Linked DNA regions of Roseiflexus sp. RS-1. Each later gene encodes a partner of the first gene's protein in a complex. Links are inferred from orthologs where the notes say so. Each region holds a gene or a part of one and is shown in the gene's direction. Other genes may lie near its edges.

What was found.
Region 2: the proteins of dnaB (region 1) and dnaG are in contact, whole or in part, in a crystal structure (PDB 2R6A), measured with the Geobacillus stearothermophilus proteins. The link is inferred for Roseiflexus sp. RS-1 from one-to-one orthologs. Residues at the interface, in WP_033016901.1 of Geobacillus stearothermophilus: Ser13, Glu15, Ala16, Gln18, Glu91, Leu92, Asp94, Ala95, Val96, Pro97, Thr98, Ala99, Ala100, Asn101, Tyr104, Tyr105, Ile108; in WP_049624496.1 of Geobacillus stearothermophilus: Lys456, Leu457, Leu458, Pro459, Ala460, Asn463, Ala464, Leu467, Leu535, Leu536, Ile537, Ala538, Gln544, Glu545, Asp548, Tyr549, His552.

The regions. Positions count from the first base shown.
Region 1 is NC_009523.1:1,432,970-1,436,219, reverse strand. What follows is about bases 132-3,058. They hold dnaB (replicative DNA helicase), read left to right. Parts: upstream 132-891; coding sequence 892-2,226; downstream 2,227-3,058. Other genes in these bases: ROSERS_RS05925 (ATP-binding protein), read left to right, coding at 2,973-3,058; ROSERS_RS05930 (DnaD domain-containing protein), read left to right, coding at 2,327-3,046; rplI (50S ribosomal protein L9), read left to right, coding at 196-693. Outside these bases: more of ROSERS_RS05925, read left to right, coding at 3,059-3,250. UniProt on the Escherichia coli protein: The main replicative DNA helicase, it participates in initiation and elongation during chromosome replication. Travels ahead of the DNA replisome, separating dsDNA into templates for DNA synthesis.
Region 2 is NC_009523.1:367,168-370,404, reverse strand. Bases 212-3,125 are described here. They hold dnaG (DNA primase), read left to right. Parts: upstream 212-650; coding sequence 651-2,600; downstream 2,601-3,125. Other genes in these bases: rpoD (RNA polymerase sigma factor RpoD), read left to right, coding at 2,772-3,125; ROSERS_RS01500 (deoxyguanosinetriphosphate triphosphohydrolase), read left to right, coding at 212-413. Outside these bases: more of ROSERS_RS01500, read left to right, coding at 1-211; more of rpoD, read left to right, coding at 3,126-3,237. UniProt on the Escherichia coli protein: RNA polymerase that catalyzes the synthesis of short RNA molecules used as primers for DNA polymerase during DNA replication.

The DNA.
Region 1 (3,250 bases):
CCGGCAATTGTTTCACACGGCATTGCCTGGACAGCGGAGTTTCCGGATGTCAGCAGCGCAACACTTGCGCCCGTTGCGCTCCTGGCAATCCTGTGATACTATAGTCGCTGTTTGATCGACACGCGCCCGATGCCTCTGCCGGCAACGGCGCTTCCTTATTGTTATCTGGCAGAATATCTTTGCAGGAGCGTGACTGTGGGGAGCAAAATCAAAGTTGTGTTGACGCAAGACGTTGCCAATCTTGGCGTTGCTGGCGAGATTCGTGAAGTGTCCGGCGGATACGGTCGCAATTATCTCATTCCGCGCGGGATGGCAGTACTGGCGACGCGCGGGCAGATCAGGCAGGCCGAAGAGCGCCTTGCCGCGCAACGGCGGCGCGAAGAAGCAACGCGCCGCGATGCACAGGCAATTGCTGCACGCCTGCACGGGCAAACCCTGCGCTTCACCGCGCGCGTTGGTGAACTCGACCGGTTGTACGGTTCGATCACCAGCAGCGATATTGCCGGGAAGATTGGCGAGATCCTCGGCGTAGAATTCGACCGCCGCAAGATTCAACTGGAGGAGCCGATCAAGCGTATCGGCATCTATCCGGTAACGATCCGCTTGATGGCGGGCGTCGAGGCAGTGATCAACGTCGTTGTTGAGGGCGAGGAAGGGGCGATCCAGTTGCCCCCCGATCCAGAGACAGTCTGACCATCTGCGACATTCGATAGGACATCCGGTCTGGATAATGTGCCACGGCAAAGCGCCCTGGCACATTATCGCTTCTCAGGGTGCATGTGGACAGACGTGGGATAACCTGTCGAGAACCGGGTGAAAACGCTTCGACATCGCGTGACGCCAGAAAAGGGCGCTCCTCTGGAAAAAGTGGCGTTCGACGCCGGGGATCATATGACCACACTTCCCGATCTCCCACATAGTATCGATGCTGAGAAGGCAACGCTCGGCTCGATCCTGCTTAATCGCGATGCCATTATTGCCATTGCGCCCTGGCTGCAGGCGGATTACTTCTACCTGCAACGGCATGTTCAGATCTACGAAGCAATGCTGGCATGCTACAACGCCCGCATTCCCCCCGACACCCGCACCGTCGCCGAGGAACTCCGTCGCCGCAACCAGCTCGAAGCGGTCGGCGGCGTGCTCTACCTGGCAGAACTCGTCGATAGCGTCCCAACGTCGTACCACGTCGAATACTATGCACGGATCGTCGAGCGCACCGCTCTGCTCCGTCGCCTGATCGCAGCTGGCGGCAAGATTGCTGCGCTGGGGTACGATGAGCAGCAGGATATCGAGACAACACTCGATCTTGCCGAACAGACCCTGTTCGAAGTCTCCCAGCGCCGCACCAACCAGGATTTCATTCACATCGGTCAGGTCATCGATGCGTACTACGAGCAGATCAACTACCTCCAGGAGCATCGTGGCGAAGTGGTCGGGTTGCCGACCGGCTTCCGCGATCTTGATCAACTGACCGGCGGATTGCAGCGGAGCGACCTGATCATTCTCGCAGCGCGTCCCGGTGTGGGCAAAACCAGCCTGGTGATGAGCATTGCCCACAATGTCGCCACGCAGTACCAGGGAACGGTCGGCATCTTCAGCCTGGAAATGAGCCGCGAACAGTTGGTGCAGCGTCTGCTCTCGATGGAAACCTCGATCGACACGCATCGCCTGCGCCTGGGGCAGTTGCGCGAGGAAGAAATGGAGCGCGTCATCAGCGCGATGGGACGCCTGGCAGCCGCTCCGATCTATATCGAAGATACCGCAGGGTTGAGCATCATGGACGTGCGCAGTCGCGCGCGACGACTCCAGGCGCGCGCCGGAGTAGACCTGATCATTATCGACTACCTGCAACTGATGCAGGGACGCCGCTCCGAGAATCGCGTGCAGGAGGTGAGTGAGATTTCGCGCGGGTTGAAGGCGCTGGCGCGTGAGTTGAATGTGCCGGTGATTGCACTTTCGCAACTCTCGCGCGCCGTTGAAGGGCGCACCAGCCACGTACCAATGTTGAGCGACCTGCGCGAGTCGGGGTCGATCGAGCAGGATGCTGACATTGTGATGTTCATCTATCGTGAAGAGTTGTACGACCCGAACACTGATAAGAAAGGCATCGCCGAGATACACATCGCCAAACATCGGAACGGTCCTGTTGGCGTGGTGCCGATGCGTTTCGATCCATCGACGACACGGTTTATGGATCTGACCTATCGCACACCGGAGGGATACTGATACACCTGCTTTTTGGGACAATCCCTGTTGGAATGATGAACGTCTCGATATATAATCGTTGTAGAACATGCATGTTATGCATACAGGAGTGCAGGCGCGGATGACGTTCACCGGTTTCACAACTGACACCCTGGTCGGGCTGCCGGTTGAGTTCTTCACCGAGGTGCTGCCGCAGATCACGCTTCCCAGCGAACTCAAAGTCACGCTGCACGTGTTCTATCGCCTGAGCCGCCAGCGTGGACCGGCACCACGGCGGATCAGTTGGGACGACCTGGCGGCGGATCGTGTCTTGCGACGCGGGTTGCGCGCCATTACACGCTTACGTCCACCGGAAGAATTACTTGCTGAGGGGATTGACGCCGCCGTGCGTCGCACCACCCTTCTCCACGTTGCCCTGCCCGATGGCGCGCGCAGCGTCAGCTGGTATGTCGTAAACACTGCTGCCAACCGTGCGTGGGTCGAACAGGTGGGTCAGGCGGGCGCCGTACTCACCCCCAACCCATCCGTGCCCGACGAGCGCCCGTCGCTGATAACCCTGTACGAGCAGAATATCGGGCTGGTGACCCCCATGCTGCTCGACGACCTGCGCGAAGCGGAGGAGCGCTACCCGGCGCACTGGATCGAAGATGCACTGCGGGAAGCGGTGCGTGCCAATGTCCGTTCGTGGCGTTATGTCAAAAAGATACTCGAGAGGTGGGCTGCCAATGGACGAAACGATGCGCAGGATCGCGCCGACCGACCTATCGATGTCGAAAAATACACCAGCGGCGCCTACGGCGATCTCTTCCGCCGCGGCAGCGACGTCTCCGACCTCCAGTAGCGCGGAATGTCCGCACTGCGGCGGCGCCGGTTTCTACAAGAAAGCGGTTCCTTACGGTCATCCCGATTTCGCCAGACTCTTTCCGTGCGTCTGCAAACTGGCGGAACAGGAGCAGCGCGACGCGGCGCGTCTGCTGGAGATCAGCAACCTGGCGGCGTTCCTCGATAAGACGTTCGAGACCTTCAACCCCAATGTACCCGGCGT
Region 2 (3,237 bases), 1.1 Mb from region 1 along the record:
CAATCGAGGTGCTTGGCGAAACCCACGGTCAACGCCTGGATACCATGGTCTGCGACCTGATCGATCACAACTGGTGGGCAACCGGAGCAGAGCCGCCCCCCGATCCGCCAGAACTGTCGATGAGTCCCGATGTCCTGAAAGCCACCAACGCGCTGCGCGAGTTTCTGTACGAACGCGTCTATTTCGGTTCAAAGGCAAAGGCGGACGATGGGAAGGTTCATATGATGATCGAGTTGCTGTACCGCCATTTTATGAACCATCCCGAACAACTTCCCGCCGACCTGCTGCGGATCAATCAGGAACGCAGCGAACCGATCGAGCGTGCCGTCGTCGATTACATTGCCGGTATGACCGATCGTTTTGCGCTGAAGGTGTTCAACGACCTGTACGTGCCGCGCACATGGAGCGCATAGGTGCACGGCATGCCGTGTGTTGGGGCACGGCTTGCCGTGTGTTGGGGCGCGGCTTGCCGTGTGTTGGGGCGCGGCTTGCCGTGTGTTGGGGCACGGCTTGCCGTGTGTTGGAGCGCGGCTTGCCGTGTTGGGGCACGGCATGCCGTGCCCCAACACGGTGACACGGTGACCCGCGACGCGCGCGCTCCAGTTTTCTCGCTAAAGGAAAGCCGCTGTGACCGAACCGATTCGATGAGTATGTCTGGCATCACCGATCAGATCAAAGAAAAGATCGATATTGTCGAGTTTATCTCGGCGTATGTGCCGTTGCGGAAGATGGGGCGGAGTTATGTCGGTTTTTGTCCCTTCCACCCGAACACGCGCACGCCTGCATTCCACGTATTTCCTGATACGCAGAGTTTTCACTGTTTCGGATGCAAGGCGTCGGGATCGGTGTTCGACTTTCTGATGCGTCGTGAGGGTGTGGAGTTCCGTGAAGCGCTCGAGCGTCTCGCGCAGCGGGCGGGGGTGCAGTTGCAGCCGCGCACCGAAGATGAAGAGCAGCAGGACCGGCTGCGCACGCGCCTGCTCGAGGCGAATGCCGCTGCCGCTGCATTCTTCCGCCATATGCTGGTGAAATCGCAGCGTGGTGAAGCCGCGCGCGCCTATGTTGCCAGCCGACGGATCGACGATGCCACCGGCGAAGCGTTCCTGCTCGGGTACGCCCCCGACGACTGGGAGTTGCTCCTCGGATACCTGACCGGGCGACGCGGCTTTTCGCCGGAAGAAGTCGAAGCGGCCGGTCTGGCGATCCATCACGAAACACGCGGGTACTACGACCGGTTTCGCAACCGGTTGATGTTTCCGATCCGCAATGCGCGCGGCGAGATTGTCGGGTTCGGCGGCAGGGCGCTGGGTGATGCCCAACCAAAGTACATGAACTCGCCACAAACGCCGCTGTTCGATAAAGGAAAGGTGTTATACGGGCTTGACCTGGCGCGCGATGCGATCCGTCATGCCGATGCAACCGTGATCGTCGAAGGGTACATTGATGTCATCATTGCCCACCAGCATGGTTTTCGCAATGTCGTTGCACCGCTTGGCACGGCGCTAACCGCTGATCATGTGGCACAGGTGAAGAAACTGGCGCGCACGGTGTATCTGGCGCTCGATGCAGACGCCGCTGGCGTGCGCGCAACGCTGAAAGGGCTTCAGACATTGCAGAGTCAGCCCGAAGGCGAACTGATCGCTATCACCTCGCCGCACGGCGTGATCGGGCTACAACGCCAGCAGGATGTCGAGATCAGGATCCTGACCCTTCCTGAAGGGAAAGACCCGGACGAAGTCATTCAGGAAGACCCGGACCGGTGGCGTGCTGCGCTGGCAGCTGCGCGCCCGGCGATGGATTTCTACATTGAAGCATTGACGTCCGACCTCGACCTGTCGAGCGGACGAGGCAAGGCTGAGGCGGTCGAACGTGTCGCTCCGCTGCTCAACCAGATTGCCAGTCCGGTCGAGCAGGCGCACTACGTCCAGGTGCTGGCGCGACTGATCGATGTCGAAGAGCGGTATATACTTGCAGCGTTGGGTGGAAAAGCGCACCCGGAAGATCGTCATCGTCCGGCGGATCAACCGCGTGCGACCAGGACAGCAGAGCAGTCGCCGCCTGACGGAGCCAGGTCATCCGCACCCACCCCAACCCAGGAAGAATACCTGTTGGGATGGGTCATTCGCTTCCCGGCAGCGCGGGCAGCGGTCGAAGAAAAACTCCACCGCGACCTGTCGCCCTATCCGGCGCTCCAATCGCTGTTGAGCGGCACGATTGACGAGTTGTTCGCGCGCGACGAGTGCCGGGCGTTGTGGCGCGCCTGGATCGCAGCGCCTGGCGGAAGCGACCCGGAGACATGGGCGCAGACGCTCAGCGCGCCGTTGAACGATGTCGCGCAGCGGGTGCTGGGATTGCACGCACCGCAACCTCAGGAGTACCGGATTGTTAACGACGCACTGGAATGTGCTACAATCCTTCAGCGCGACGTCGCAAAACGCTGGCTTGCGCAGATTGCGCGCATGCAGGCTGAGGCGACGGGAGAAACAGATCAGGAGATGCTGCTCGAACAACTGGTGCAGGTCAAACAGTTCATCAACATGCTGAGCATCCCGCGTCGCAGTGCAGCATATACCGACCTGCACGCCCTGCATACGCTGTAGTTGTTCGTATCGAAGCGCGATTCGCCGCCGGGTAAGTGTAGACGTGACAAGCAGATGTGTGAGACGCAACAAGAGCCGCACATCTCTGCTGCCGGATCTTCTCAGCACTATGCACATGGACATCCGGGTTACGCTGACAGGGATTGGCAGTGGTTGCCTGCGGAGGTTTCGATGGAAAACGCAAACGAGTCACTTCTGGACGATGATCTGATGCTGGACGATCTGGATGATGAGCTGGCTGGCGCTTCACGGGAACCCGAAGAAGAGCCGCAAACCATCACCAGCCTGAGCGATCTGCTGGCAATAGGCAAGCAACGCGGGTTCGTCACCGAGGGCGAGATTGCGCAACTCCTGGCAAATAGCGACGCCGATAGCGACCGTCTGGCGGAGATTCAGCAGGCGCTCCAGGCAGCCGGCATTGCAACCCGCGACGAAATGATCACCGGCGGTGCGGAGATCGATATCCCCTTCGAGGAAGAGGGTGATTTCGATGATCTGAACGTTGAAGGCATCAGTGTTAATGATACGGTGCGGATGTACCTGCGCGAGATCGGGCGGGTGCCGCTGCTCAATGCGCGCCAGGAGATCCTGCTTGCACAGAAGATCGAGATCGGCGAATACCTCGAGTCGTACCGGA